Regions from separate parts of the Loigolactobacillus coryniformis subsp. coryniformis KCTC 3167 genome, predicted to be linked through region 2. Evidence: a T-box and tRNA genes for the amino acid it is inferred to sense, from the RefSeq annotation. Region 2 holds a T-box; the other holds one or more tRNA genes.
What was found. The T-box of region 2 lies ahead of trpS (tryptophan--tRNA ligase). A T-box ahead of a tRNA ligase gene usually reads a tRNA of that ligase, here a tRNA-Trp.
Positions count from the first base shown of each region.

Region 1: it encodes a tRNA-Trp, which carries the amino acid that the T-box ahead of trpS (tryptophan--tRNA ligase) is inferred to sense. The anticodon was not compared.

Region 1 is NZ_CP017713.1:2,048,983-2,064,505, reverse strand. It holds rRNA gene LC20001_RS10270 (23S ribosomal RNA) at 120-3,042, shown strand; rRNA gene rrf (5S ribosomal RNA) at 3,121-3,237, shown strand; tRNA gene LC20001_RS10260 (tRNA-Asn) at 3,248-3,320, shown strand; tRNA gene LC20001_RS10255 (tRNA-Ser) at 3,330-3,419, shown strand; tRNA gene LC20001_RS10250 (tRNA-Glu) at 3,431-3,502, shown strand; tRNA gene LC20001_RS10245 (tRNA-Val) at 3,507-3,579, shown strand; tRNA gene LC20001_RS10240 (tRNA-Asp) at 3,588-3,661, shown strand; tRNA gene LC20001_RS10235 (tRNA-Phe) at 3,680-3,752, shown strand; tRNA gene LC20001_RS10230 (tRNA-Tyr) at 3,758-3,838, shown strand; tRNA gene LC20001_RS10225 (tRNA-Trp) at 3,849-3,922, shown strand; tRNA gene LC20001_RS10220 (tRNA-His) at 3,925-3,997, shown strand; tRNA gene LC20001_RS10215 (tRNA-Gln) at 4,010-4,081, shown strand; tRNA gene LC20001_RS10210 (tRNA-Cys) at 4,116-4,186, shown strand; tRNA gene LC20001_RS10205 (tRNA-Leu) at 4,234-4,317, shown strand; gene LC20001_RS10200 (LacI family DNA-binding transcriptional regulator) at 4,682-5,662, opposite strand; gene LC20001_RS10195 (sucrose-6-phosphate hydrolase) at 5,676-7,172, opposite strand; gene LC20001_RS10190 (sucrose-specific PTS transporter subunit IIBC) at 7,416-9,377, shown strand; gene LC20001_RS10185 (ROK family protein) at 9,390-10,250, shown strand; gene LC20001_RS10180 (alpha-glucosidase) at 10,268-11,947, shown strand; gene LC20001_RS10175 (alpha-galactosidase) at 12,062-14,239, shown strand; gene LC20001_RS10170 (amino acid permease) at 14,327-15,523, opposite strand, start outside.
Region 2 is NZ_CP017713.1:637,470-652,992, reverse strand. It holds gene LC20001_RS03145 (amino acid ABC transporter permease) at 1-387, shown strand, start outside; gene LC20001_RS03140 (amino acid ABC transporter ATP-binding protein) at 403-1,146, shown strand; gene LC20001_RS03135 (ISL3 family transposase) at 1,217-2,488, opposite strand; gene LC20001_RS03130 (Ppx/GppA family phosphatase) at 2,683-3,633, opposite strand; gene LC20001_RS03125 (RNA degradosome polyphosphate kinase) at 3,680-5,812, opposite strand; gene LC20001_RS03120 (Ppx/GppA phosphatase family protein) at 5,812-7,338, opposite strand; gene LC20001_RS03115 (bifunctional 5,10-methylenetetrahydrofolate dehydrogenase/5,10-methenyltetrahydrofolate cyclohydrolase) at 7,419-8,288, opposite strand; gene LC20001_RS03110 (cyclodeaminase/cyclohydrolase family protein) at 8,326-8,928, opposite strand; gene trpS (tryptophan--tRNA ligase) at 9,005-10,021, opposite strand; T-box leader at 10,067-10,270, opposite strand; gene LC20001_RS03095 (hypothetical protein) at 10,423-10,719, opposite strand; tRNA gene LC20001_RS03090 (tRNA-Thr) at 10,888-10,960, opposite strand; gene helD (RNA polymerase recycling motor HelD) at 11,042-13,342, opposite strand; gene LC20001_RS03080 (Asp23/Gls24 family envelope stress response protein) at 13,585-14,007, opposite strand; gene LC20001_RS03075 (Asp23/Gls24 family envelope stress response protein) at 14,041-14,448, opposite strand; gene LC20001_RS03070 (DUF2273 domain-containing protein) at 14,528-14,707, opposite strand; gene amaP (alkaline shock response membrane anchor protein AmaP) at 14,720-15,274, opposite strand; gene LC20001_RS03060 (GlsB/YeaQ/YmgE family stress response membrane protein) at 15,368-15,523, opposite strand, start outside.

The DNA of each region.
Region 1 (15,523 bases), 1.4 Mb from region 2:
GGATATTCAATTTCTTTGTAATATATAAACCGAGAATTAACACTGCGTTTTAAAGAGTTTTTTAAGAAAGTATTTCTTAATCGCTAAACTCTAACCGTGATACCGTTAGGTATCAAATAGGTTAAGTTAAGAAGGGCGCACGGTGGATGCCTTGGCACTAGGAGCCGATGAAGGACGGTACTAACACCGATATGCTTCGGGGAGCTGTACGTAAGCTTTGATCCGGAGATTTCCGAATGGGGGAACCCAGCCAACTTAGTCGTTGGTTACTCATAAGTGAATACATAGCTTATGAGAGGTAAACGTGGGGAACTGAAACATCTCAGTACCTGCAGGAACAGAAAGAAAATTCGATTCCCTAAGTAGCGGCGAGCGAACGGGGAACAGCCCAAACCATGATGCTTGCATTGTGGGGTTGTAGGACTGAACTTTGGAGTTACCAAAGTCGTTGATAACTGAGTCAGTTGGAATGCTGAACAAAACAGGGTGAAAGTCCCGTAAGTCAAATCAACGGCTCTTCGTTCAGGATCCTGAGTACGGCGGAACACGTGAAATTCCGTCGGAATCTGGGAGGACCATCTCCCAAGGCTAAATACTACCTAGTGACCGATAGTGGACCAGTACCGTGAGGGAAAGGTGAAAAGAACCCCGGAAGGGGAGTGAAACAGTTCCTGAAACCGTGTGCCTACAATTAGTTAGAGCCCGTTAATGGGTAATAGCGTGCCTTTTGTAGAATGAACCGGCGAGTTACGTTTGCATGCGAGGTTAAGCTGATAAGGCGGAGCCATAGCGAAAGCGAGTCTGAATAGGGCGTTTAGTATGTAGACGTAGACCCGAAACCAAGTGACCTACCCATGTCCAGGTTGAAGGTGTGGTAAAACACACTGGAGGACCGAACCCGTGTATGTTGAAAAATGCTGGGATGAGGTGTGGGTAGCGGTGAAATTCCAAACGAACTTGGAGATAGCTGGTTCTCTTCGAAATAGCTTTAGGGCTAGCCTCGGAATTGACCATCATGGAGGTAGAGCACTGTTTGGACTAGGGGCCCGTCTTGGGTTACTGAATTCAGATAAACTCCGAATGCCATTGATGAATTATCCGGGAGTCAGACAGTGAGTGATAAGATCCATTGTCGAAAGGGAAACAGCCCAGACCACCAGTTAAGGTCCCCAAATTTATGTTAAGTGGAAAAGGATGTGGGGTTGCATAGACAACTAGGATGTTGGCTCAGAAGCAGCCACCATTTAAAGAGTGCGTAATAGCTCACTAGTCGAGTGACCCTGCGCCGAAAATGTACCGGGGCTAAACATAATACCGAAACTGTGGATGACCACTTATGTGGTCATGGTAGGAGAGCGTTCTAAGGGCGTTGAAGGTTGATCGTGAGGACAACTGGAGCGCTTAGAAGTGAGAATGCCGGTATGAGTAGCGAAAGACAGGTGAGAATCCTGTCCACCGTATGACTAAGGTTTCCTGGGGAAGGCTCGTCCTCCCAGGGTTAGTCGGGACCTAAGCTGAGGCCGCAAGGCGTAAGCGATGGCCAACAGGTTGAGATTCCTGTACTAGTTTATTTTGTTTGAACGATGGAGGGACGCAGGAGGCTAAAGGATCCGCACGATTGGAAATGTGCGGCCAAGCAATAAGTCTTGGTGTGAGTCAAATGCTTGCACCTGTACGGACAAGTTGTGATGGGGAGCGAATTTAAGTAGCGAAGTCCTTGATGTCACACTGCCGAGAAAAGCTTCTAGTGAGAAATAAACTACCCGTACCGCAAACCGACACAGGTAGTCGAGGAGAGTATCCTCAGGTGTGCGAGAGAACTCTCGTTAAGGAACTCGGCAAAATGACCCCGTAACTTCGGAAGAAGGGGTGCTGATCTAACGATCAGCCGCAGTGAATAGGCCCAGGCGACTGTTTATCAAAAACACAGGTCTCTGCTAAATCGTAAGATGACGTATAGGGGCTGACGCCTGCCCGGTGCTGGAAGGTTAAGTGGATGAGTTAGTACTTCGGTACGAAGCCCAGAAATGAAGCCCCAGTAAACGGCGGCCGTAACTATAACGGTCCTAAGGTAGCGAAATTCCTTGTCGGGTAAGTTCCGACCCGCACGAAAGGCGTAACGATCTGGGCACTGTCTCGACGAGAGACTCGGTGAAATTATAATACCCGTGAAGATGCGGGTTACCCGCGACAGGACGGAAAGACCCCATGGAGCTTTACTGTAGCTTGATATTGAGTGTTTGTACTGCTTGTACAGGATAGGTAGGAGCCGTTGAAGCCGGAACGCTAGTTTCGGTGGAGGCATTGGTGGGATACTACCCTTGCAGTATGAACCCTCTAACCCGCGCCACTCAGCGTGGCGGGAGACAGTGTCAGGTGGGCAGTTTGACTGGGGCGGTCGCCTCCTAAAAAGTAACGGAGGCGCCCAAAGGTTCCCTCAGAATGGTTGGAAATCATTCATAGCGTGTAAAGGCATAAGGGAGCTTGACTGCGAGACTTACAGGTCGAGCAGGGACGAAAGTCGGGCTTAGTGATCCGGTGGTTCCGTATGGAAGGGCCATCGCTCAACGGATAAAAGCTACCCTGGGGATAACAGGCTTATCTCCCCCAAGAGTCCACATCGACGGGGAGGTTTGGCACCTCGATGTCGGCTCATCACATCCTGGGGCTGTAGTTGGTCCCAAGGGTTGGGCTGTTCGCCCATTAAAGTGGTACGCGAGCTGGGTTCAGAACGTCGTGAGACAGTTCGGTCCCTATCCGTCGCGGGCGTAGGAAATTTGAGTGGAGCTGTTCCTAGTACGAGAGGACCGGAATGGACATACCGCTGGTGTACCAGTTGTGCCGCCAGGCGCATCGCTGGGTAGCTAAGTATGGCCGGGATAAACGCTGAAAGCATCTAAGTGTGAAGCCCCCCACAAGATGAGATTTCCCATTCCTTTATGGAAGTAAGACCCCTGAAAGATGATCAGGTAGATAGGTTGGAAGTGGACGTGTCGTGAGGCATGGAGCGGACCAATACTAATCGGTCGAGGACTTAACCAAGTAGCATTTACGCAGGTTAGTTCAAGGGCAAATAAATTGAATATCCAGTTTTGAGAGCGTAACGTTCTCAGAAAGTGGTGTGGTGGCGATAGCAAGAAGGATACACCTGTTCCCATGTCGAACACAGAAGTTAAGCTTCTTAACGCCGAGAGTAGTTGGGGGAGCACCCCCTGCGAGGGTAGGACGTTGCCACGCTGTTTATAATTCCGGCTTAGCTCAGTTGGTAGAGCGTCTGACTGTTAATCAGAATGTCGTTGGTTCGAGTCCGACAGCCGGAGTCGAGTCATGGAGAGTTGTCCGAGCGGCTGAAGGAGCATGATTGGAAATCATGTATACGGGTATTGCCTGTATCAAGGGTTCGAATCCCTTACTCTCCGTCAGCTATGCTGGCCCGTTGGTCAAGTGGTTAAGACACCGCCCTTTCACGGCGGTAACATGGGTTCAAATCCCGTACGGGTCATTATGGAGGTTTAGCTCAGCTGGGAGAGCACCTGCCTTACAAGCAGGGGGTCACAGGTTCGATCCCTGTAACCTCCATCAACATTGGTTCCATGGTCTAGTTGGTTAGGACGCCTGCCTGTCACGCAGGAGATCACGGGTTCGAGTCCCGTTGGGACCGCTTATAATATTTTCATATGGCTCGGTAGCTCAGTCGGTAGAGCAATGGATTGAAGCTCCATGTGTCGGCAGTTCGATTCTGTCCCGCGCCATTTATGGAGGAGTAGCGAAGTGGCTAAACGCGGCGGACTGTAAATCCGCTCCTTCGGGTTCGGTGGTTCGAATCCACTCTCCTCCATTTTTATAATAGGGATATAGTTCAATGGTAGAATCACGGTCTCCAAAACCGTTGATGTGGGTTCAACTCCTACTATCCCTGCCATGGCGGTATTGGCGAAGTGGTTAACGCACCGGATTGTGGCTCCGGCACGCGTGGGTTCGATTCCCACATACCGCCCTTGTACCATATTGGGATATAGCCAAGCGGTAAGGCAACAGACTTTGACTCTGTCATGCGCTGGTTCGAATCCAGCTATCCCAGTTTAAAAGTTTCAAGGTATTTGAACCTTGATGATGGCGGTATAGCCAAGTGGTAAGGCAAAGGTCTGCAAAACCTCTATCACCGGTTCAAATCCGGTTACCGCCTTTGTATTAAAAAGGTATGGTATCCATGCTTTTAAAAATAAGTATTATGCCGGCGTGGCGGAATTGGCAGACGCGCTGGATTCAAAATCCAGTTCCCTCGCGGGAGTATCGGTTCGACCCCGATCGCCGGTATTGATGTCCGAATATGGACACAATCGAATAAGTGCAATCTTACTAAATTAATTTTTAGTAGGGTTGCTTTTTTGTTTGTTCTGAGCTTCAATTCCTTGCTATAGTGGATGTTCTTTTTGGCTTCTTCCAAGCGCTTTCTCATCGATTCCACGCTGTCGTGCAAAAGTGGCGTTCTCGATATACCTGACTGTTGAAACGCCTCGATCAGTTTGAGTTTTTCAAGGGCAGTGAGTTTGGATCTTGGCATATAATAATCCCTCCATAATCATCAGATGAAATACAATAATTCATCTGATGATTATGGAGGGATTATCGCAACCTCGTTTACTGTTGGTAGGAAGCTTTTTTGCGTGTTTAATTCAACTTAACGCGTTGTTTGGCCATTGATCAATTTGACCGGCAATTGGTAGCGTGGTTGTAAAGCTACATGGTGGTCTTTGATTCTTTGTAGCAACAGATCAATCAATAAAGTAGCGATATCATCGATGGGTTGCATGATCGTAGTTAATTCGGGATGATAATCTTGAATTAATTTAGTACCGTCATAGCCAACTACTTGTAAGTCAGTTGGGATAGCCAAGCCTAATTTTTGCGCTTCATTTATTAGTAAAAGTGCCGATAGATCATCGGTACAAAAGACACCGTCCGGTTTTTGATCAACGAGTAACTGATGGATCTTTAAGGCTTTGATATTAGCGGCGGTATGAAAATCGATCTCAGCAGTGATTGGTTGTAGGTCGGCTGCTTTTAGAGTATCGGCATAGCCATTTAAGCGTTCCGTCGTTGGAGAATTCGGCTGGTTGATTCCAGAAAGGATGACGATTTTTTTAGCCCCAGCTTTTAGTAATGCTTCCGTTGCCAATGCGCCGCCGGTATAATTATCGCTGCTGACGATTGGAATCGTATTTGATAAGGCACGGTCAAACGAAATGATGGGCAAACCGACGCGTTCATATTCCGCAATGCCTAGATTATGAGCACCGGCAATAATACCATCAACTTGGTTGGCAATCAACATTTGTAAATACGCCCGCTCTTTTTCTTTATTCTCCGCGCTATTACATAAGATGACTTTGTAGCCTTTGGCGAAAAGATGGCTTTCTAGTAATGAAACGAGCTCACCAAAAAAAGGGTTACTAACTGATGGGAAAATAACGCCGATTAATTTTGTTTCCTTACCTTGCAGCGAACGTGCTAGACTGTTGGGCTGATAATTTAGTTCCTGCATTGCGGCAAATACTTTATCTTTAGTGTGTTGCGATAAAGAACCGTAGTTATTGATCACTCGTGAAACGGTAGTAGCGGAAACGCCAGCTAATTTGGCGACGTCAGTTAGTTTGACCATCGTGTATCATTCCTTAATCTATGGCGTTTAATTGCCAAAATTTTCCGGTGAGCTCAGCCGTTGTGGGACTGCTAACTGATAGTTGTTGTTGGCCCGGCTTGGGGAAAAAGCGTGCAGTCAGGGTAGTGTAACCATGATTGAGGTACATCTCGCAAACTGAATGGTCAACAAATAAATTTAAAGTGATCGCGTGATGGGCTGGTAATTGACTCGTGCGGACTGTGCCGTATTTTTCAGCAAATGGTTCACCAGCAGCTTGGCGATCAACAGTGACAACACCGGTTTTACTGTTTAATTTTACCTCAAAAAAGGCAGAAGCGTCACTATTTTCTGCGATGTGTAGTGTAATTTCTTGATCTGCGGCAAGGTTTAAAGCCAACTCGTATTGTTGACCACTGTTAGCTTGGATAACTGTCGGTGCTGGCGTTGCCTGAACGTTGAATTGTTGCTCATCAGTGCGTAATTTTTGATTCTCGCTGACAGGGTATTGATAAAGGTGGCCGTCCTTGATCGTTAATTCCTTGATCAGACTTAAACAATGGGCCCAACCGTAACGATCAGTGGGATAGTCGATCTCAGGCAAGCCAATCCACGACACGGCTAACGCACGGCCATCCGGCGCATTGATCGCCTGCGTGGCATAAACGTCAAAACCATCATCTAGTAATTTAAGTGAGTATTGTGCGTTGAAAGTTAAGTTTTCCCAGTCGACTTGGTCACTAAGCAAATAAGTATTGGGATAAATATTTTGGTAAGCGAGTGTTGACTGTGCTAAACCTTGGGGACAACTGATCAAAACAGTGGTATTGCCGATTTGGATTAAATTAGGGCATTCGATCATATAGCCAATTTTGGGTTGGTCTAGTTGTAGCGGGCCCATAAAATCCCATTGGTGTAGGTCATTGGACTGATAAACAAGGATAGTGCCTACTTTGTCGTTAGTTTGTCCACCAATAAATGCCCAATATTGGTCTTGTTTTGCGATGATCTGCGGATCACGAAATTCACTGGTGTAACCAGCTGGTGGTTCGCTGATCAATGGTTTACTTAATTTGGTGAGCTGGTTATGCTGGTCCAGCACAGCGCCGTTTTGATATGGGTGACGTTGCCAATTTGCGTCGCGCACATTACCGGTATACATCAGAAATAATTGATTGCCAAGTGGTAAGGCAGAGCCGGAATAGGCGCCGTGACTATCGTAGGCAGAATCTGGTAACAGATCGCCAGCTGTCTTTTGCCAGTGGACTAAATCATCGGAAGTTAAATGACGCCATGATTTTAACCCATGAACTGGGCCAAAAGGGAAGTTCTGGTAGTATAAATGCCACTTGTTATTGAAATAAGCAAAACCATTAGGATCGTTCAGTAGTCCGCTATCGGATTGAATGTGATAGCCCAAACGCCAAGGAGATGTGCTGACAGTTGCTAAAAGTGCTTGTTGTGTAGCAGGGGGCCATTTTGAATAACTTTGATATCTAAGTGCGCGTGTCCATTTTTTAATTAAAGTCATGCTCGATTCCTCGATTTCTACTAGTTAGAATATAACGATCCATTTTAAATGCAATCGTTAACTTTACTTGCTATATTAGCTTTTATACCATTTTATGTCAAACGATAATCATTTACTAGATCTTTTATTTATTATGAATCGATGATTGTTAATTTTTTAAATGATATACGTTTGACAATTTTAAAAAAGTGAGTATGATAATAAACATAAAGCGATTACATAAAATAGTTGGAGGTAATGATAATGGATCATGCAAAGGTGGCCAAGGATGTTCTTAGTGCTGTTGGTGCGGATAATATTCAAGCAGCAGCGCATTGTGCAACGCGTTTACGAATGGTGATCAAGGATGAAAGTAAGATCAATCAGAAAGCATTGGACGCGAATCCTGGTGTTAAGGGGACGTTTGAAACTAACGGTCAATTTCAAATTATTATTGGACCAGGGGATGTAGATAAGGTATATGCCGAACTGATCAAAACAACTGGATTGAGTGAAGCGACACCGGATGATATCAAAGCTGCAGCAGTTAATGGTAAAAAGATTAATCCGTTTATGGCTTTGATCAAGGTCTTATCTGATATTTTTATTCCGATCATTCCTGCGTTAGTTGCCGGTGGTTTGTTAATGGCTTTAAATAATGTTTTAACTGCTGAACATTTATTTATGGCAAAATCAGTTGTCCAAGCTTATCCCGCGTTGAATGGTTTTGCCCAGATTGTCAATACGATGGCTTCGGCACCATTTACGTTCTTACCGATCTTGGTTGGGTTCTCAGCTACTAAGCGTTTTGGGGGGAATCCTTATCTAGGGGCCGCTATGGGGATGATCATGGTTGCTCCGGATTTGATCAATGGCTATGCGGTCGCGACCACAATGGCCGCTGGTAAGATGGTTTTCTGGAACGTTTTTGGCTTGAACGTTGCTCAAGCTGGCTATCAGGGTTCTGTCCTACCAGTATTAGTTGTTGCGTGGATCTTAGCCAATTTAGAGAAGTATTTCCATCGCCATATTTCTAGCGCGTTTGATTTCACATTTACACCAATGTTGGCTATTATCATTACTGGTTTTTTGACTTTTATCGTGGTTGGTCCGGTGATGCGCGGCGTTTCAGATGGCTTAACGACTGGATTAGTTTGGCTTTATAACACAGCAGGAGCGTTTGGTACCGGAATTTTTGGGACTTTCTATTCTGCGATTGTGATCACTGGTTTACATCAAACTTTTCCGGCGATCGAGACGACCTTATTAGCCAATGTTAAACAAACTGGCGGTTCATTTATTTTCCCGATTGCTTCGATGGCGAATATTGCTCAAGGGGCTGCTTGTTTGGCAGTATTCTTTGTCACTAAGAATAAAAAGCAAAAAGGGTTGGCTTCTTCAGCTAGTGTTTCAGCTTTACTTGGTATTACTGAACCAGCAATTTTTGGGGTCAACTTAAAGTTAAAATTCCCGTTTGTTTGTGCAATGATCGCTTCTGGAATCGCTAGTGCAGTAATCGGGGCAATGCACGTCTTATCAGTTTCTATGGGACCAGCCAGTGTGATCGGCTTTATCTGTATTTCAGCCAGATCAGTACCAGGTTTTCTGATCGGGGTCGTTATCAGTTTTGTGCTTGGTTTCGCATTGACTTTTGTCTATGGTAAGCGCGTTTTGAACGCTACACCGGAAATGGCCGCCGTTACTGATGCGGCCGCCGACATCAATTTAGCACCGGAAGCCAGTGATGCTGGTAAGGTTCAAGACGAAATCGTTGCTGCGCCGGTAGCAGGTGAATCAGTGCCGCTGCAACAAGTTGATGATCAAGTTTTCTCTGCCGAGATCATGGGTAAAGGTGCCGCAATTATTCCGAGTGATAACAATGTTTACGCACCAGCTAGTGGTACGGTAACGGTGACCTACGATTCGATGCATGCTTACGGTATCAAAACCGATGCTGGAGCCGAAATATTGATCCATTTAGGTATCGATACAGTTAATTTAGCGGGTGCTCACTTCACGACTAGCGTACGTAAAGGCCAAATCGTACAACAAGGTGATCTATTAGGTACGTTTGATGTGGCGGCAATCAAAGCAGCGGGCTACGATTCAACAGTCATGGTGATCATTACCAATACATTAGCATATGGTGGCGTTGATCGGATCAATAATCAAACTGTTAAATCTGGCGAGCAGCTGATTGCCTTGACCGAAAATATCAATCAATAATGAGGTGTGCAAATGAAAATTGGTGCAATTGAAGCGGGCGGAACGAAATTTGTATGTGCCGTCAGCGATGAACAGTTAACGATTGTTGCGCGGGAACAAATTCCAACAACGACGCCTGCTGAAACGATGGGAGCAGTTATTTCCTTTTTTCAAAAAAATCCAGTAGACGCAATGGGCATCGGTTCGTTTGGCCCAATCGATGTTGCCGTTAACTCTGCAACTTACGGTTATATCACAGCCACGCCTAAAGTCGGGTGGCGCGACTATGATTTTTTAGGAACGATGAAAAAGGCTTTTGATATTCCATATGTGTGGACTACGGATGTGAATGTAGCTGCTTATGGCGAACTGAAGCTGGGGGCAGCCCAAGGCTTAAAAAGTTGTGTCTATTTAACTGTTGGTACTGGAATCGGTGGCGGTGCAGTGATCAACGGTCAATTATTGCATGGCTTTGGTCATCCCGAAATGGGGCATATGCTGATTCGCCATGATCCAGCTGATACTTACCAGGGACACTGTCCTTTTCATGCGGATTGTTTGGAAGGGTTAGCTGCTGGGCCAGCTTTAGAACAAAGATATCAGCGCAAGGCACAGACTTTAGCTGGCGATGATCCGGCATGGACTTTAGAAGCCAATTATTTGGCGCAAGCTTGTGTTGATCTGACCGTGACATTATCGCCGGAAATGATCATCTTTGGTGGTGGTGTTATGAAGCAACAGCAGTTATTTCCGTTGATCAGGCAACAATTTGCCCAACAATTAGCCGGTTACGTGCCGACACCAGCGATAGATGATTACATCGTACCCGTGCAGTTAGGTGATAACGCTGGGATCACCGGTTGTCTTTTGTTGGCACAAGAACAATTACGTTAAATAAGGAGGTATGATCAATGGCACAATCGTGGTGGCAAAATGCTGTGATCTATCAAATTTATCCTAAAAGCTTCATGGATGCTAATGGCGATGGAATCGGTGATCTACAAGGTATCATCAGTAAATTGGATTATTTACAGCAATTGGGTGTGGATGCGTTGTGGCTTAGCCCAATCTATGTTTCGCCGCAGATTGATAACGGTTATGATATCAGTGATTATCGGCAAATTGATCAGCGCTTTGGGACTAATGCAGATATGTATGCATTGATTGCTGCGGCACATCAACGACATTTAAAGATCGTTATGGATCTAGTGGCCAACCACACCTCAGATCAAGCGGTTTGGTTCCAAGAAAGTAAAAAATCACGGCATAATTATTTCAGTGATTTTTATATTTGGCGTGATCCTAAGTCGGATGGTAGTGAGCCGAATAATTGGGCCGCCAACTTTGGCGGTTCTGCCTGGACTTATGTGCCAGAACGACAACAATATTACTTGCATTATTACGCTAAAGAACAACCCGATCTAAATTGGGAAAATCCGCTAGTACGCCAAGCGATTTACGATATGATGCGGTTTTGGAAGGCGCAGGGTGTTGATGGTTGGCGGATGGATGTGATCTCGTCGATCTCTAAAGATCAGCACTTCACTGATTATCCAGATAAGCTGAATCGACCATATGTGTTAAGTGATCAGAATAATGGTCCACGGTTACATGAATTTATTCAAGAAATGAACCGGGAAGTTTTGGCGCCGTTTAATATGATGAGTGTTGGTGAAGCACCTGGGGCTACAGCAGCAAATGTCCGCAAGTTTGTTGACCCAGAACGTAAAGAGCTGGATATGGTCTTTTCATTTGAACATATGCGCGCAGACCGTAAAGCTGGTGGAGTCAATGGTAAATGGGATTATGATCACTTTGATCTTTTAAAATTAAAAGATAGCTTAACAAAATGGCAAGATAATTTACGCGATCATGGCTGGAATGCGCTGTACTTTGAAAATCACGATCGTGCGCGGATCGTTTCGCGCTGGGGTAACGACCAAAAATATCGTTATCAAAGTGCAACTGCTTTTGCAACGGTTTTACATGGTATGCAGGGTACGCCCTTTGTGTATCAAGGTGAAGAAATCGGCATGACCAATGCTACGTTTGCATTGGCGGATTATGAAGATATTGAGATCACGACCAATTATCGGCAATATGTGGAACAAGATCAGACGATGACAGCGACTGAGTTCTTGGCTGCAGCGCAAAAGCTTAGCCGGGATCATGCGCGAACGCCAATGCAATGGGATACGAGTGCCAACGCAGGTTTTACCATCGGGCGACCATGGTTTCAACTAAATCCAAATTATCGTCAGATCAATGTGGCTACGGATCGGCAACAACACGCTTCGATTTTTAAATACTATCAACAACTAATTCAGCTACGTCATCAGTTTCCAATTTTAACTACTGGACGGTATCAATTGGAATTACCGACTGATCAGCAGTTGTTTGTTTATCGCCGGGTAACGGCAGAACAAAGTTGGTTGATCGTTGCTAATCTGTCAGCTCAAATCGTACCGATCACTCGTTTGGCGGAGTTAGTCACAACCGAATTTGTCTTTAAGCTTAAAAATAATACGCATCGTTGTGCGCTGGATGAAAATATTCAGCCGTATGAAGCCTTTATTCTTGAGCTAATTTAATATTGGTGTTTATCCTAAAAGTCAGTTGCGCAGTAGTGTTGTCTTTTAGGATATTTTCATACTGAGTAAAGAAATAAGTTTCTAGATTTAATAATACTTGGGGGAAATCGACACATGATTGAATTTGATCAACGGCAAGCCAGTTTTCATTTGAGTAATGGCCGAATAAGTTTTGTGCTGGCGATTATACGTGAGAAATACGTTTTGCAGCGTTATTTGGGTTCAGCTATTCGCAGTTTTCATGACAGTAATTCATTGCGGTTGACTGACAGGGGTTTTGCCAGTAACCCAGATTCAACTGACCGTAAATTTTCGGTCAATGAGCTTCCTTTGGCTTGTCCGACTAGGGGAACTGGTGATTATAGATTACCTGTCTTAACAATTGTGCAAAGTGGGCAACGCCGCCATATCGACTTAAGCTACGCCGGTTATGAGATTTTAGCTGGTAAACCGGGTCTAACTGGATTACCAGCAACCTATGTAGAGCAAGTAGCTGCAGCGGAAACTTTGAAAATTGAATTAGTTGACCAGATTGCGAACGTGAAAGTGCCCCTTTTTTATACGATTTTTCAGGCACTTGATATTATTGCAACGCATCAAGAAGTGACTAATTGTGGTCAGCAACCGGTTATGATTGAAAATTGTCAAAGTCTGTCGCTTGATTTACCTCCGCAAAAACTTGATTGGCTATCACTGTATGGGGCGCATACGAAGGAAGCTAATTTAAACCGACATCCACTGTATCCCGGTATTCAAAAAATTGAAAGTGCGCGCGGAACTAGCAGTCCACAACATCAACCTTTTTTCGCGCTTATGGCGCCGGAAACGACCGAGTATAATGGTGAAGTTTACGCTTTTCATTTAATCTATAGTGGTAATTTTATGGGGGCAGTTGAAGTGGATCAGTATGGTAATATTCGTGCACAGCTAGGATTGAATCCGGATACATTTACTTGGCAATTAACGGCACAGGAAACCTTTGTTGCTCCAGAAGTGATCATAAATTATAGTACGAGTGGCTTAAATGGGATGAGTCAAAATTTTCAACATTTATATCAAGCAAATTTGGTTGCTCCCCAATTTAGACGACGATCACGGCCGATTTTGATCAATACGTGGGAAACGATGCATTTCGACCTGACAGCAGAAAAGTGCCTTGACTTGGCGCGGCAAGCTGCCAAATTAGGTATCGAATTATTTGTATTGGATGATGGTTGGTTCAAAGGACGCAACGATGATACATCGTCACTAGGTGACTGGATTGCGGATGAAACTAAATTTCCAGCCGGTATTAGTCGATTGGCACAACAAATAAGGCAGCTCGGGCTTCAATTTGGGTTATGGTTTGAGCCGGAAATGGTTTCACGTAATAGTGATCTTTATCGTCGTCATCCTGATTGGTGTTTACAGGTCCCGGCATATCCGGCAACGGAAAGTCGGTGTCAATTAGTTTTAGATCTAACTAGAAATGATGTCCAAGACTATTTGATCACTGTTTTTCGGCGATACTTAGGTACTGGGCAAGTTGATTACATCAAATGGGATATGAACCGCCATTTAACTGATGTCTACGCAGCTGAGTTGGCTGATATACAGCAGGGCGAAGCTTGGCATCGTTATGTGTTGGGGTTGTATCGAATTTTAGCAGTGCTGACGAAGGAATTTCCAGATGTTTTATTTGAGGGCTGTTCCAGCGGTGGTGGCCGCTTTAATCTGGGAATGCTGTATTATATGCCACAAACTTGGACTAGTGATAATACCGATGCGCTTAGTCGTGTTATGATTCAAAATGGCTATAGTTTGCTATATCCGCCGATCACTTTAGGTGCGCATGTTAGTAGGGTGCCTAATCAGCAGGTCGGTCGGCAAACTAGCTTACAGACGCGCTTTGATGTTGCGCGATTTGGTAATCTGGGGTATGAATTGGATTTAACTAAGCTATCAGAAAATAAAAAGCAAGCAATAATGGAACAGATCAGCACAGCCAAACAGACCCGCGTGCTAATGCAATTTGGCCGGTTCTATCGGCTGGAAACAGCAGCGATTAATTATCAAGCTTGGCTAATCATTAATGCTGATCAAAGTGAATTTAATGTATTGATTTTTCAAAAATTGGTGCAACCAGCACAGCAATATCCTGTTTTTAAACTACATTATCTAGACCCGAAACGGAATTATCGAACAGATTCTGGGCAAATATTTGGTGGCGATGAATTAATGCGGGTCGGCTTAACGTTGCCGTGGGTCAAAGCTGATTTCTATACTTATACGTATCACTTTCAAGCAATTTGAACGGGTATAGTGAGGATCGTTACTTGGTTAATCAAAAAAAGCTTCCTACCTCGTTTACTGTTGGTAGAAAGCCTTTTTGCGTATTGATCAAGCTTTACGACTTGTTTTCTGCATACATTCATAAGCAATAAACATTAAAACAAACCAGACAAAGGCGATGATCACAGAAACTCTCGTGCTCGGATCGAATAATAAGAAAACGAGTACAGTAGCGAAGAAAAAGATGCTAAGATAATCAGTGATTGGGTAGCCCGGCATACTAAATTTGGTATAACCTTGGGGATATTTTTGCCGGTATTTAATGTGACACCAAAGTAAAATCAACCAAACAAAAACAAAGTTGATCGTTGAAACACCAGAAATCAGGTTGAAAATACTGGCTGGCATCAAGTAATTTAGAATGACGATCACAAATAAAATTGCTGAAGAGAAGCGTAGGGCCAAGTTGGGTACGTTATTGCGGCCGAGTTTGGTGAACCGTTTTGGTGCATTACCGCTGCGTGCTAAAGCATGTAGCGTTCGGCTTGTGCTGAAAATAGCGCTATTAGTGGCTGACATTGCGGCCGTTAAAACAACAAAGTTTAAGATGCCAGCCGCGCCGACAACACCAATACTGGAGAAAACCTGAACGAATGGGCTGGAAGTGGTCGTAATGTGATTCCAAGGGTAAACACTCATGATTGCGACCATTGAGCCGATGTAGAATAACCCGATCCGAATCGGCAGACTGTTAATAGCTTTGGGCAAGTTAATTTCTGGATTAGTTGTTTCGCCAGCAGTTAAACCAACCATTTCAATACCAACAAAGGCGAAGACGACCATCTGGAAGGACATGAAGAAACCAACCGCCCCAGTTGGGAAGAAACCACCATGACTAACCAAATTAGCGAAGCCGGCATGTCCGGTGCTAACAGGAAAATGGATAACCGCTAACACGACGCCGACAACCACTAAAGCAACGATTGCCACAACTTTGATCATTGAGAACCAGGATTCCATTTCACCAAATAAGCCGACGTTGACCATATTGGTGATCAAGAGAACTAATATAATGATCAGTGGTGTTGCCCACTGGGGGAAACTGGGGAACCAATATTTCACGTAGATTCCGGTAGCAGTTAAATCGGCCATCGCCAAACTGATCCAACATAGCCAGTAGATCCAACCAGCGACAAACTCCATTCGTTTGCCTAAATAGAGTTTAACAAAATCGAGAAATGAACTTTTACTAGTATCGGATAATAGTAGTTCACCAATTGCCCGCATCAAGAAAAAACAGAACAC
Region 2 (15,523 bases):
TTCACACTAAATGTCGGTGCCTACAGTTCGGAAACGATCCGTGCAGCGATTTTGTCGATTCCTAATGGTCAATGGGAAGCTGCCTTAACGCTAGGCATGACCCGACGTCAAGTACTTTTCCGCATTATTTTACCGCAAGCCGTACGTGTTTCTTTACCACCATTATCCAACTCATTTATCGGTTTAGTTAAGGACACCTCATTGGCTTCCAGCATCACGATCGTAGAAATGTTCACTGTTGGTCAACAGATCTCAGCTAAAACCTACGAACCCCTACTGTTATATTCACTGGTTGCGCTCGTTTATCTAGTGATCTGTACCGCACTGACGATCCTACAAGGCTACTTGGAAAAATGGACGTCACGCTATGTTCCAACACAACATTAATTTAAGGAGGGCCCTATGCTAAAACTTGAACACGTTAATAAAATTTACGGCGAGCGCCACGCGCTAAACGACGTGAACATCGCCTTTCCTGAACATAAAACCACCGTGATCGTTGGTCCTTCTGGTTCCGGTAAATCGACGTTACTGCGCTCATTGAATTTACTGGAACGGCCGGAAAGCGGCTTGTATCACTTCGATGATCTAGAATTAGATTTTAGTAAAGCAATTGCCGAAAAAGATATTCTGAGTATTCGCCGCCAAACTGGGATGGTTTTCCAAAGTTTCAATTTATTCCCTCATTTATCTGTTTTAAAAAACGTCACTGAAGCGCCGATTCACGTTTTGAAACAATCACCGGCTGCAGCGACTTCAACGGCTAAAGGCTTATTAGCCCAAGTTGGTTTAGCGGACAAAGCGGATCAATTTCCGACGGCGTTGTCCGGCGGTCAACAGCAGCGTGTTGCCATCGCCCGCGCTTTAGCGATGAAACCGAAGTATATGTTCTTCGACGAGCCAACTTCAGCGCTGGATCCTGAGCTAGAAGCTGACGTTTTGCGCGTCTTATTAAAGCTCGCCCAAGAACACAACTCGATGATCGTGGTGACACACAATATGGAATTTGCTCGCGGTGTTGCTGATCAAATCATCTTCTTAGAAGAAGGCGAGATTCTCTACAGTGGTGATCCCAAAACCTTCTTCACCGAACCAACGGAACGGATCCATGATTTCTTGTCCGCAATGAATTTCATGGTCAAATAACTAAAAATGGTGGCTCTTTGTCAAATCCTGTTGATGAATAGCTTTTACAGAGTTGAAAGTCATGCGACTTTCAACTCTGTTTTTTCATTGGTTTTGTTCTCATTTGCCGTAACTTAATACGTGAAATCATATGATGGTAATTACGGAATCCAAATGCTGTGCGTTGAATTTGTTTAATCATTCGATTCATGCCTTCGACTGGGCCATTCGTATAGTCCGATTCACTGGCGTTGAGTACAACCACTAAGTTCTTTTTGAACGTTTGAAACACTGCTTTCATGTAGGGACTTATATTTTGACTTGTATATAGATCTTCCACAAGCTTGTCTTTGTCTTGATTCTTAAGGTTTTCCATGATGCTTTGCATCGACTCGTACGATGCTTTAAGTTCTTCGTTAATTGTCAGTCCTTGTTCTACACGTTCTAGTTGTGTGAGTTGTTTTCGCAGGTGTCGGTCATAAAAGACATGTTCCTCATCTAGATTTCCGGCATACTTCAAATAAAGCCGCCAGGCGAACTTTAACGTGCGATATTCATAGGATCTTTTATTGTACTTTTTCATGGTTTGCACCCGAGTTTGATTAAAAGCTCGAGTCATCATTGCAACGATGTGAAAGCGGTCGATCACAATTTTTGCCTGCGGAAACATTGCCTTGGCAATGTCTTGATAGTAACTATTTAGATCTACGGTAACTGTTTTGACACGTGCTCGAACACTTGCTGGAAATTGTTTAAAATAATCAGTAATACTTTGCTTGAATCGGTCTGGCAGAATTTGTTGAATTTCGTGCTCACCAGCGCCATTAATACAGATGAAATGGAGCCGACCACCAATTCCTCTAAATTCATCCATGGCGAGATGAACCGGTAGATAGTTAAGATTTCTGCGAAATAAGTCATCATAGTTGTCTAAGTAACGACAGACAGTGCTAGCTGATATGCCGGCATCGATCGCAATGCTAGCTTGAGTGCGGTCGTCTTGTAGACTCATAAACACTTTCTGACGCGTGGCTCGGGAGATACAACAGTACTTGTCTACCACATCAGAAGTAGCCATAAACGACGCTTTACAATTACGACAAATGACGCGTTCTTTATGGAGTTCTAAATAAACTGGTTCACTCGCATTCGCTGCCAGATAGGTCACGCGTGATACGTAGTGTCCATTATGACTTAGCTCGCAAAAGCCACAGTTAGCGCAATGTTTCTGGTCGAACTTAACCGTGGCTATATATACTTTTGCGCGCTTAGCTTTAATCACTTGATAGTTATATTTGTAAAAAACTACATTTGGGTCTTTAATACTGAGCGCAAATTTTATATTATTATCTACAGGGTCCATAAGTTTTCACGTCCTTTAAAAAAGATGCTGTAGTGGGTGGATTTTTTAGGTGCGAGGCTTATGGGCCTTTTTTATTTTGCACTAAAAAATCCTGCTAATAGATTACCATGTTAAGTAAGCTATCAACAGGAAAAAGTATAGAACCAAAATGGTGCTGCAATCAATTAAGGTTGCAGCACCATTTTTAGTTAACTTTACTGCACATCCCCCTGCTCCTGCAATTGACTGATGTGCTCGTACAGAATGCCTTCACGTACCCCATTCTGCGAGAAAACCACTCGATCAGAGTCAAGAAAACGTAAAATCGTCACAATTGGGGTCATACCACCAGCAATAATATCGGCCCGATCCTTAGCTAAGCCAGGAATTTTTTTACGTCCCGCCAAGTCTTTACTGATCACTTTAGCGTAGACATCATTGACCTCAGCAACATTCATGCGAAAACCATGAATATCTTCAAAATTCAGCACATTTTTACCCTTGCGTTGAATTTTGGCTAGTGTCCGATTACTCCCCCCTAAGGCAATGATCGGTAAATTTTGGCCACGATGCAGCCACCAAACACCATTGAATAACCGATTCACAAAAGTAGTCTCCCAGAACAGATCCTCTGCTTTTAACTGATCAACGCCATTCTTATAAAAAGTTTCGGTCAAATTAACCGCACCGATCGGTAAACTGATCAGATTCTGGACCTTGCCATTTTGTACCAGGACTAATTCACAGCTAGCACCACCAGTGTCCATAATGACACAATTGGTGACCGGCAAGGTGTTGATAACACCTAAATAGTCGTAGTAAGCCTCCATTGTGCCGGGGATCACTTCGATTTTCAAGCCATCAACCTCGTCCGCGACACGCTTAATAAACTTTTTTTGATTTTTAGCGCTGCGGACCGCTGCCGTTGCCACTGCACGCAAAGTTACATTTGGCAACTGTTGATAGATTGCCGCAAATTTTTGCAGCGCGGCGATTGTCCGCTCAATCGCCGGCTCCTGTAAGATCTTTTCCGTGCCCATATCTTCCGATAAACGTACCATTTCTTTATGCTGTTGGACCGCACGAAAACTACCATCACTATCAATTTCCGTCACTGACATCCGTACCGAGTTAGAGCCTAGATCGATGACCACAAAATTTTCCATCCTGTACGCTTCCTTTTATTCAAATTGAATATCTTTACTTAAACTACTAATCGTCATCTACCGGCGACCATGGCTTTTTCATTGGCGTAAAATGCGTCGGTGGTGTTGCTGGCTTAGTGGTTGCCGCTTTTTGTTCAGTATTCGCCACCGTCACTAAATGCGCCTGCACATCCAATGGCGCTAATCCCCGCCGATCGACTTTTTGATAACTGCCATCAGCTTGCAGAACTCGCGTTTTTAAGTTGTCTTGCCACATTAACTCATAAATTTGTACGATTTGTGCTTTAATATTAGGCTGCAAAATTGGAAATAATAACTCGACCCGCCGACTGAGATTACGATTCATTAAATCGGCTGACGAAAGGTATAGTTTTTCCTCGCCACCAGCATAAAAATAGTAGATTCGACTGTGTTCCAAGAAACGGCCGACGATCGAATGAACCGTTACGTTCTCACTGATACCAGGTAACCCGACCTTCAAACAACAGATGCCACGAATGATCAAATCAACTTTGACTCCGGCAGCAGCGGCTTCGTAGATTTTTTCGATCATTTGTTTGTCTGACAAAGAGTTCATTTTCATCCGAATCAGTGCTTTTTTACCGGCTTTGGCGTTGGCAATTTCATCGTCGAAGCGCGCATTCAAAAACTTGCGCAACGTCAGCGGCGCAATGTTTAATTCAGCAAAATGATCGGGTTCAGAAAAGCCTGACAGCATATTAAAAATGTTCGAAGCGTCGACGCCCATTTTCGGATCAGCCGTGAATAAGCCCATATCCGTGTACAAGCGTGCGGTCACATCATTATAATTACCGGTTGCCATATGCATATACCGGCGAATGCCATCACTTTCGCGACGAACGATCAACAGCAATTTACAATGCGTTTTCAAACCGACTAAGCCGTAAATCACATGGCAGCCTTTCTTTTCCAATTCGGTGGCCCAATGCACGTTGTTTTCTTCGTCAAAACGGGCCTTTAATTCAACTAGCACGGTGACCTGCTTACCATTTTGTGCCGCCGCCCCAAGATACTGAATGATTGGCGAATCGCTGGACACGCGGTACAGCGTCATCTTAATAGCCAGCGTTGCTGGATCATTGGCAGCTTGCTTGATCAGCTGCACCACCGGATCAAAGCTATCATAGGGGTGATGCAGAAACAGATCTTGTTGGCGAATCGCCGCAAACAGATCGGTTTGCCGCAACGCCGGCTGCGTATAAGCTTTAAACGGTTGATATAATAATTCAGGATGATTTTTAACAGCTTTGACTAACTTACTTAAAACAGTCAAGTCGATGGGGCCTTTGATATCGTACACATCGGCTTCGTGGACTGCCAGCGCCTTGATCAAGCGTTTACGCAATGTTTTGCTAGTTTCGGCTGCTAACTCTAAGCGCATCACTTTCGTGTGCTCACGCATCGCCAGCTGATGGACGATTTCTTTCATTAAATCAGAAGCATCTTCTTCGGCCACATCAAAATCCATATCACGGATCACGCGGAAGGTCTGGACCTCTTTAACTTTGAAGCCAGTAAATAATTCGCCGATAAATGGCTTGATCACTTCTTCCAACAGAATAAATTGATTTTCGCCAGGTAAAGTAACCACCCGCGGAAAAACATCGGGCACTTGGACCATGGCAAATCGGCGATCTTTTTTCTCCGCGACATCAGCCTTAACTAAACGTAGCGCTAAATTCAGCGTATTATTGCCAATAAACGGGAACGGCCGCGATGCATCCACAGCTAGCGGTGTCAAAACGGGATAGAGTACTTGATGAAAATACTGACTACAAAAACTCAATTGTTTTTTTGACAGTTGGCTATAGTCTAATAAATTGATGCCCACTTTTTCCAATTGAGGTAACAATGACCGCGTCCACGTCGAATACTGTTTTTCAACGAGGGGATGAATTTTGGCACTTAGCGCCGCTAACTGCGTGGTCGGTGACATCCCGGCAGCATCGGGTTTGGAATAAGCCACTGCTTGCATTTTCCGCAGTGAAGCTACCCGCACCATGAAAAATTCGTCTAAATTACTTTGGGTGATTCCGAGAAAGCGGACCCGTTCCAACAACGGATTGTTTTTGTCGCGGGCTTCTTCCAGTACGCGATCATCAAAATCGACCCAGCTTAATTCACGATTAACAAAATATTCCGGCTTAGCAAAATTCATCATAAACTCCCCTTCCGCTGTAAAATCGGCTGCAGCCCATAAACATTAGTAAAGAAGTCAGCTTTCTGAGCGAAAGTCCATTTCTCTAACTCAATATCCGTTTGCGCAGTGGCAGTAATTGTGACCGTCGTGCGGCGAATACTAACGCTGATAGCGCTAATTTTTGTTTGATGACTGTCATCCAGCGCATCAGCCAACCGTAAAATTGCGGCCAGCTTAGCAATCACTAAGCGTTGAATCAACGGTAACTGATTAAAATGGCTCAGATCCGCCGACGGTGCCGCCGAGCTATGGTAACGGGCCACTGCAGCCACGATCAATTGCTCCGTATGATCCAATCCCAGAATTTCACTTGCACGAATAATATATTCGGAATGAAAAGCGTGCTGATTCGCATCTAAGTACAGCCCCGTATCTTGCAAGATTGCCGCCAGTTGTAATAATAAGCGCTCCCGCCGGCCTAAGCCGTGAATCTTACGTAAACGATCAAATAACTGCACCGCAAATTTCAAAACTTGCTTTTGGTGGGCACTATCAATATTGTAGCGTGCTGCCACGTGTTGTGTTGCCGCGATCACTGCCGCATCAAAGTCCCATTGCTTATATTTGCCATTATGACTACCTAAATGCACCACAAAACCATCGAGCAATTTAATATTCGACAACCAAATCGTTTCGGTATGCAAAGTATCAAAAATCTCGTCTAATAATAAGAAGGTCGGTGCAACCTCATTAGCCTCAATTTCTGGTAATTGTTCGTCATTTTGTAATTCTTGCGGTGACAATGTCATCACTTGATGGTAACGCTGATTGAATTGCTGATGGGTGATTGCCAAACTTCGCTGGCCTTGCGGAATCATATTTTCCAGCAAGGTCAATTTTGACCCCATTAAGATCACTTGAGTAAAGGCCACCTGTGGTAAAAAGCGCAAAATATCCAATAACTTGGAATGGATATAGTCGGCTAAAATATCTTCATAAGCCGTTGCGCGATGTTCCAGTTCGGCCATGCGTTGTGCCACCTGCATCGGGCCTAATTGCAACTCCCGAGTTAAAGTCAATTCACCATGCTGAAAGACCATTAACGTAATCGAGCTAGCGCCTAATTGCAGTAAAACAGTATTCTGCTGACATAAACGCTTAAAATTAGGCAAATAAACCGCAGCGGCTTCATAACGAAATAGTAATTCTTCACTGACCGTTGTAAAATGAACCGTTAATCCCGTTTTCGTATAAATTTGATCACGCACAAAATTGATATTTTCTGCTGACGTAATCGTGTGGCTAGCTACTACTCGTTCGTCACTGACCCCATAATCACGCATCAATTGTTGAAAACCGCGTAACGCCTCGATTGCTGCGTTAACTGCATCAAAATCGATCCCACCATCAGAAAATAAACGCTCACCTAAGGCCACCGGCGCGCTGACTCGTTCGATCACTTCTAATGTTCGCAAATTAACGATACTCAAATCAAGACTTTGTGCACTCATTACGATCGCACCAAAAAGTTTTGGCTGCACCATTTTGCCACCCCCATTATAAAACGGTTACTCAACTTCATTTTAACAAAAAAACCGGCGCTTGCACGACGGAACAACTTATTCTATTCAATTATTAGCGGTTGAGCGCTGGGTTGCTGTAACCAAGCACTTTGAACCGTGTGTTTCAATAAAATTGAGGTGGTGATCGTCCCTACACCACCAGGTACAGGCGTTGCTGCTGCCACGATTGGGTGAATTGCTGGCCAATCGACATCACCAACTAAGCGCCCATTAACGCGATTGATTCCAACGTCGATGATCACTTGCCCCGCATGGACCATGGTTTCATCGATCAAATTGGGAACACCTGCACAGGCGACGATCACATCTGCATTTTGACAAGTCTGCTGCAAGTCCAGAGTCAACTTATGCGCCACCGTCACGGTGGCATCACGATTCATCAGTGCTAATGCCACTGGCTTGCCTACAACCATGCTTTTGCCGACCACAGTCACGCGCTGACCCGCTAAATTGATCTGATAATAGTCCAACAGCGCCATTACTGCCTCAGCCGTACAAGGATAAAAACCACTTTCGATGTCAAAATAGTTGGCCGCCTGATTCAGCCGACTGATACTGTCAACATCTTTGGCTGGTGCGATCACTTCGGCCAATTGTGCCACCGCTAACTGTGACGGCAGAGGCTGTAAAACCATGATCCCATGGACGGCAGTATCTTGATTCAGTTGTTTGATTGCCTGCACCACTATCGTTGGTTGCACATCCGTTGGAAAATCTACTATCTGAACGGCAACTTGGGCTTTAGCAAACCGATTTTGAATCGTCCGTGCATAGCTCTGTGCAGCCGGATCTGCGCCAACACGAATCAAAGCTAAACAAGGCACAATACCTTGTGCACGTAATTGTGCAACTGGCGTTTCCAAAGCAGTAAATAAATGTTGAACTACTGGATGACCACTGAGAATTTTCACCAGATCACTTCCATTTCAAGAAATCATCACCGCATACTTATTGTAGCTTAGCCATAACCTGTTGATAGACGCGCTGACAGCGGATCACATTATCATTGACCAATGCTGCTGCCTCAGCATTTAACGCCAACGCTTGCTGGCGGTCATGCATTAAACGCGTATTGATGTAGACGTTTAGTACTGCACCCTCTAAGGCGCTACGACAAGTAACTGCCGCTACGCCAACGTCACTTTGCATGATTTGGCTGCCCTTAGTCACTAAACTTTCAATCAAAGGGACTAAACTGTCTAATTGCCGTAAAACAGCTAATGGCACTGACGTCGCTTGAGCCAGTGCTGCCTCTAAAATTGCCGCACGTTGCGGCGCTTCTTTCGGAATGCGATAGGCGTCCGCTAACGGTGCAAAAGCTGCAGCATCGGCAGGAATCTGCGCCAATAAATCTGTGATCAGTTGCTGCGTTGTCGTTAAAATCTGTGCCAGCTCATCTGTATAGACCGCGTATTTCTTTTTACCTTGGGTCAAATTGACCACCATACTAGCCAACGCTGCTGCAGTGGCACCACTTAAAGCACTCGCACCACCGCCACCAGGAGTTGGTGCCTTAGACGCAAGCTCGTGCATAAATTGCTCAAGTTCCATTCTGTCACCTACATTCGTTATTGGTTGAAATTAGTTTACGCTGAAGCATATGCTAGATCAATATAACTGCCTCACATTAATCGAAATAATTGATACCAATTGCGGCTCGCACTTCAGCTAAAGTCTTATTGGCAACTTCATTTGCTTTAGCGCTACCCTTAGCCAGAATATCATACACCGCAGCAGGATCCTGCGCATATTCTTCGCGACGCTGACGAATTGGTGCCAAAGCAGCCTGTAAGACTTCGTTCAAATAGCGTTTCAACTTAACATCACCTAAACCACCGGCTTGATACTGTGCTTTTAATTCAGCAACATGGGCCTGATCCTCAGCAAAAACATCCAAATATGTGAAAACCACGTTGCCTTCAACTTGACCTGGATCTTCAACATGAATATGGTTAGGATCAGTGTACATCGACATAACTTTCTTTTGGATCTCGTCAGCAGAATCAGCCAAGTAAATAGCGTTATTCAGTGATTTGCTCATTTTAGCATTACCGTCTAAGCCAGGTAATCGGCCCTGACCTTTAGGTGGAAAAACGCCCTCAGGTTCAACCAATACATCCCGTTGATAAATATTATTAAAACTGCGCACGATCTCGCGAGTTTGCTCCAACATGGGTTCCTGATCATCGCCAACCGGAACCACACTAGCCTTAAAAGCCGTAATATCAGCTGCCTGACTAACTGGATAAATCAAAAAGCCGGCTGGGATGCTTTGACCGAAACCTTTTTGTTGAATTTCACTTTTAACCGTTGGGTTGCGATTCAACCGCGACACATTGACAATATTCAAATAGTGCATCGTCAATTCATTTAAAGCTGGAATCTGCGACTGAACTAAGATCGTCGATTTAGCCGGATCAATTCCTACCGCCAAATAATCTAAAGCAACTTGTAACAAACTATGCCGAATCTTTTCTGGATCACGCGCGTTGTCAGTTAATGCTTGCATGTCTGCAATCATGATGTAAGGATCATAATCACCAGAATTCTGCATAGCCACCCGCGTTTTTAATGAACCGATATAGTGTCCAATGTGCAACTTACCAGTTGGCCGATCACCCGTTAAAATTACTTTTTTTGTCATATCCATTTCCTTCTTTCATAAAAAAAATCCTATTGATATTACTATCAATAGGACGCTCAATGTCGTGGTACCACCTAAATTGTGCCGCCACTGCGACACCACTCTTGCTTAAGGCGCAAACACCGCCACCGCTACTTAATTCACGCTGGCACTCTAGGGCCCATTCACCGTTAGCGACCGCCATTTCGCACTAACCAATGACTCGCTTTAGATCCACTTACGGCTACTCTTCCCCGTCAACATATTAACTTAATTGTACCGATTTCATGGTGCGGTGTCAAAGTGTCAGTCACCGTGTTCGACTATGCTCAATTACTGCGTAACTTTGCTGAAGTTGCAACGACACTTTCTGACAAGACTTATTTTATTATGTAATTCAATGACGCCACTAAAACGCCAAACTAATTTGGGATAATTGCGTTGATTGCCCGATGATCGCGCTCTTCACAAAGAAGATCATATAGCTCTGTACTAGCATTCGCCAATGGCAGATACTGCGTTTTTCCACCGCTTTGGTGCACCCGTAATTCACTATCCGCTAAATCAATTACCACAACGATTCCGTTACCAAATTCCGTCCCGTATTGACAGACTGTATAGTCCGCGTTAGCCCTAGCAAAATGTAAATTCACTTCAGCTTGGCTGGCTAAATGTTTAACCAACTGTTGCTGCTTGAATTTGTTTAATAATTTAACCATAGATATTGCCCTTCTCCTCTATATACAATAACCATCCATTAATAGAATACCATTGATTTTATAACCTGGATAGCTACTTTCTTGCTTAAACGAAATATTATGTCGTTTTTAGCTAAATTGAACGACAAAAAAGCCGATAACTTTATCGTTATCAGCTTTCTCAACTTAAGCCGTCTATCGGATTCGAACCGACGACCTCATCCTTACCATGGATGCGCTCTACCTGCTGAGCTAAGACGGCATAAATATACAATTAAACAGTCTGATCAGAACACTGCCTAAATAGTATATTATATATTCTAAATGAATGCAACACCTTTAATCAGGATAATTCGTTTGCCGGTAATACAGTATCCCGAGCTAGCATTTCTGCTGGTACAGCATCAATAAATTGACATGGCGCACCGGTACTGATCAACACTAATTCATGCATCGCCCGTGAAGCGATTGTATATAAGATATCACGATCACCCTCTGCATTAAAATGCACAGCAGATACATCATAAGCAACGACTGCATCAAATTCTAAGCCCTTCGCTAAATAGATTGGTAAAATCAAAACGCCCTTGGGCAAAGCGCGATCAGCGTCCGTCATCAGCGTTGTCTCAACATCCAACTTTAACCGTGCATACAATCGCGCACTTGTTGCACGATCCTTAGTCAAAACTGCGACTGTTTCGTGCTGTAAGAGTAAACGCCGACATTGTTTAGTGATCTGCTGCAAACTATCAGCCGTTGAATCCGTCGTAACCAACAGTGGCTTATGACCATCGCGAGTAAAGGCCTGGATCTCATTTCCAGCTGGCAATAACGCTGCCGCAAAAGTCGTGATTGGGAAGGTCGAGCGGTAACTTTTATTCAACGTGATCAAATTGATGCTGTGGGTCTGGAAAATAGTCGTCAATTCATCAATAAAATCATTTTGTCGGTAGTGGGCGGTAAATAAATCCTGCGCACGATCGCCTAATAAAGTTAATTTAGCTTTAGGAAAAGCGTGCTTGATGTAAGCTAATTGTGCCATCGTGTAATCTTGCATTTCATCAATAAATAGATGTTGCATCGCGTGATTCTGCCCACTACCGGTCAGACGATCGCGCAAATACAGCAATGGCGCAGCATCCTCTAAACGTAGATGGTGCCGTTCTAATTGTTGCTTGTAACTCGCAATCATAGTCTGCCAAACCTTAGCGGTCACATCGTTCGGTGTGGCCTGGCGCATAAAATCAGCATACTGCTCGTACATATCAATAAAATAATCGTTGTACAATGCGTCATAAACAATGGCTAAGCGGTCACGCACCAGTTTTTCAGCAATAAATTGAAACTCATCATCACCACTGTCAAAGCGTTGCTCACCGACAATGCTCCGATAACGATCTTCATCGAGCATATCAACTTCTGCCGCCACCCAATCAGCTTTAGCTTCCTCATGAATGCGCCGCTTCAACCGCTTGATCAACGTGTTCTTAGTTGCGAGGAATTTATCCGCCGCCAACATTTTAACTGGTAGCCGGGCATAAATTGCCGCAATTTCTGCCTTAGTGAAGAAAGCGCGACCTTCAAAATATACATCCGTAAAGGCTAATTGTTGCGGTTGGGCTTGGCGCAAATAATGTTCCACAGCCTGAATGTACGTATAACTTTCTTTATAGCGTCGAATTTTTTGTGCTGTTCTAGGAAAGCTAGATTGATCCTGTTCATAGCGATCAAACAAGGTCTCCACCCGTAGGCCAGAAAAGCGCTGCTCCAAAAATTCGGCTAAAGTGACCTGACGCATATTTTTTTCACCTAAACTGGGAAGCACTTCCGAAATATAATGACTGAATAAGCGATTCGGTGAAAATAAAATCATCTGCTCAGAATTTAACGATTCGCGGCTATGATACAGCAGAAAAGCGATCCGCTGCAGTATAGCCGATGTTTTCCCTGAACCAGCTACCCCCTGTACGATCAAAATATCATGTTTCGTATCACGAATAATATCATTCTGTTCCTGTTGAATCGTCGCAACAATATTACGCATATATTCATCACTATCAGCACCTAATACATGTTGCAGCATACTATCGCCAACTGTTTCGTTGGTATCAAATAAATTTTCAATTTTACCGTGCTCGATCAAAAATTGCCGCTTCTTCAGTAATTCAGCTTGTACCGGGCCAGTCGGCGTTTCATAACTCACTTTACCCAGCGTACCATTATAGTAAATACCCGAGATTGGCGCCCGCCAATCATAAACTAAAAAGTTCTGTTTAGCATCAATAAATGACGAGGTCCCAATATATAATGTATCGCGATCACCCGCTTCATCAATATCGATTCTGCCAAAATAAGGTGACTGCTGTAGATCTTTTAATTGAGTGATCTGCTGTTTTAAGATCGACTCATTTTCAACAGTCCGTGCAACTAATTGTTTTTGCTGCTGCACGGCAGCATTAGTTTCGATTCGGTCATCCGCTTCAGTAATATTGACCCGCGTGTTATCGCCATAATTTCGTTCAATCGAGGTAGTCTCACGATGTGCCTGGTCCAATTGTGCGTTTTTATCTTGCAATCGTTGCTCAATTTTAGCGATCACATCAGTTACGCGCGCTTGTTCCTGCTGCTTAGTTTCTGCATCCATTCAAACGACCTCCTCTATTTCTATTTTAATAATATTAAAGCATTTTGCTAAGGTATAGTTTCACTAATTTAGCCTAAATATACTTTAAAAAAACAGTACGGATTTTAAACCGACGCACCGTTTCTGTCGCCAGTAAAATTTATTCCAGCGGTCAATTATTTTATCATACTTTAGACTAGAGGTGTTGTAAATTGAATGCAAATAAAAAGGTTAGGCCAATTTAATGTCCTAACCTTTTTATATTATTCTGACTTATTCTGATTTGCTTTATCCTGCTGAGCTTGCCATTCTTCCTTAGTCAGCATATCAGTAACCGTCATTTTAAAGCTAGTCAGCTTTACGTCAGTCATTCGTGTAACTTCTGCCTGCACTTTATTAACTGCTTCATCGAAAATTTTAGGTGCGTTACGCCCATATTCCAATGTTGCGCTTAATTCTAACGTTGCAGTTTGTGCATCGTCATCTAAGTCCACTTTTACCCCTTTAGTAGGGTCATCATTATCACGGAAACGATCAGCTAAGTTTTCGATCACATTCCCCTCAACCGTTAAAACACCAGGGATTGTCGTCATCGTCCGACCAACGATTTTTGCAATCACGTCTTCGTTATAATTTAATTCACTTTCGATGGCTTGTGGCGCATTATTCTTCATTTTTTCGTCCATATTTTGTTAGTCATCCTTTCGTTTAACGCTAATTTAGTTAACCCGGTCCTTAGTTTCTTTTTTGCCTTCACTCGTTTGATTAGCCCATTCACGTTTAGTCATGATATCCGTCACGTTTAAATTCAGCTCGATCAATTCCAAACCTGTCATCTGTTTCAACGCTTGATAAACGCGGTCGCAGAGTTGGTCAAAAATGACACGTGCATCGGCACCATATTCTAAAGTTGCTTCCATATCCAACGCAACTTGTTTTTGACCTACTTCAGCATCGATACCCTTAGTCACATCCGTATCACTCCGGAAGCGTTCAGCGATGTTGCTCATCAAACCACCGTTCATTGATAAAATACCGTCAATATCACCGGAAACATTACCGGCGATTTTTTTGATCACATTATCCTCAAACGTCAATTTACGTTTTTGTACTTTTGGTTGATCCATCGAATACCTCCTCTATCTCACTGGCTATTCAGCAGACTTTTTGCTATAAAACCTACAAACACCAATTCGACTACATTATTCAGCGCTCAAGAACTTGCAACAACCAGCGCTTTAATTCTGGTAATCGTTCACTGTAACGACCGATTAGAAAACCGATCGCACTCAACAACAGAATCAAAATTAGCTGCCAAAAACCTAGCATGATCCAGATAATGCCGCAGATCAGGCCAATGAGCGCGCCTTTCATTTCTCGCTGCATTTACTCACCTCATTAAATCACGTCTGTCATTGGTTGCTTACGTTGGTCGACGGTTAACAAATGAACATCAACATTTTTCACTGGAACACCTAGGCGTTCAGTTAATTCACGTTTGGCTGTTTTCTCAATTCGTTGACTGGCGCCGACTAAATCATTAGTTGTACTCGTTAAAGTGGCATTGACCTGCGCATTGGCTAAAGCTTTGTGCTTAAGCAATTGAACGGCCACATCAACTTCAGTCACTGGGTGCTGCTCCTGTACAGCATACTTAACAGATTTTTCCACTGCAGTACGACTGATATTTAGCTGCCCGTGCTTAGTTTTCATGTTCAAGCTAGTGGTCGTTGACCGTTTAAATAATGCGATAAACAGCAAGACCAGAAAAATTAGTCCCGCAATGATCGCCAAACCTAAGCCGACCCAGGACAACCAAATTTGTTCTTGCTGCCACTGCATCAATTGGCCTGACCAGTTAGCCATGGGCTCAATCAACAGACCAAACCAAATCGCTTCTAACAGGCCTAGAAATGCCAGCAAACCAAGCGCAAATTTGAAAATTGGGCGCACATCGCATTCCTCCCTCTATTCCATCAAATCTTTGCGGTTCCGAATGATAACTATTTTGGCTAGTCAACCTTCCATAGGTGGTCAATTATCCAACTAACTTTTCTTTTTCCGCGTACCGATAATCACGGAGACGATCAATACGAGGACAACGGCACCGATAATTGATGGAATAATTGCCATACCTGCAATCATCGGTCCCCAGCTACCTAAGATCATCTCACCGAGCCAAGAACCGACTAAACCGGCAAT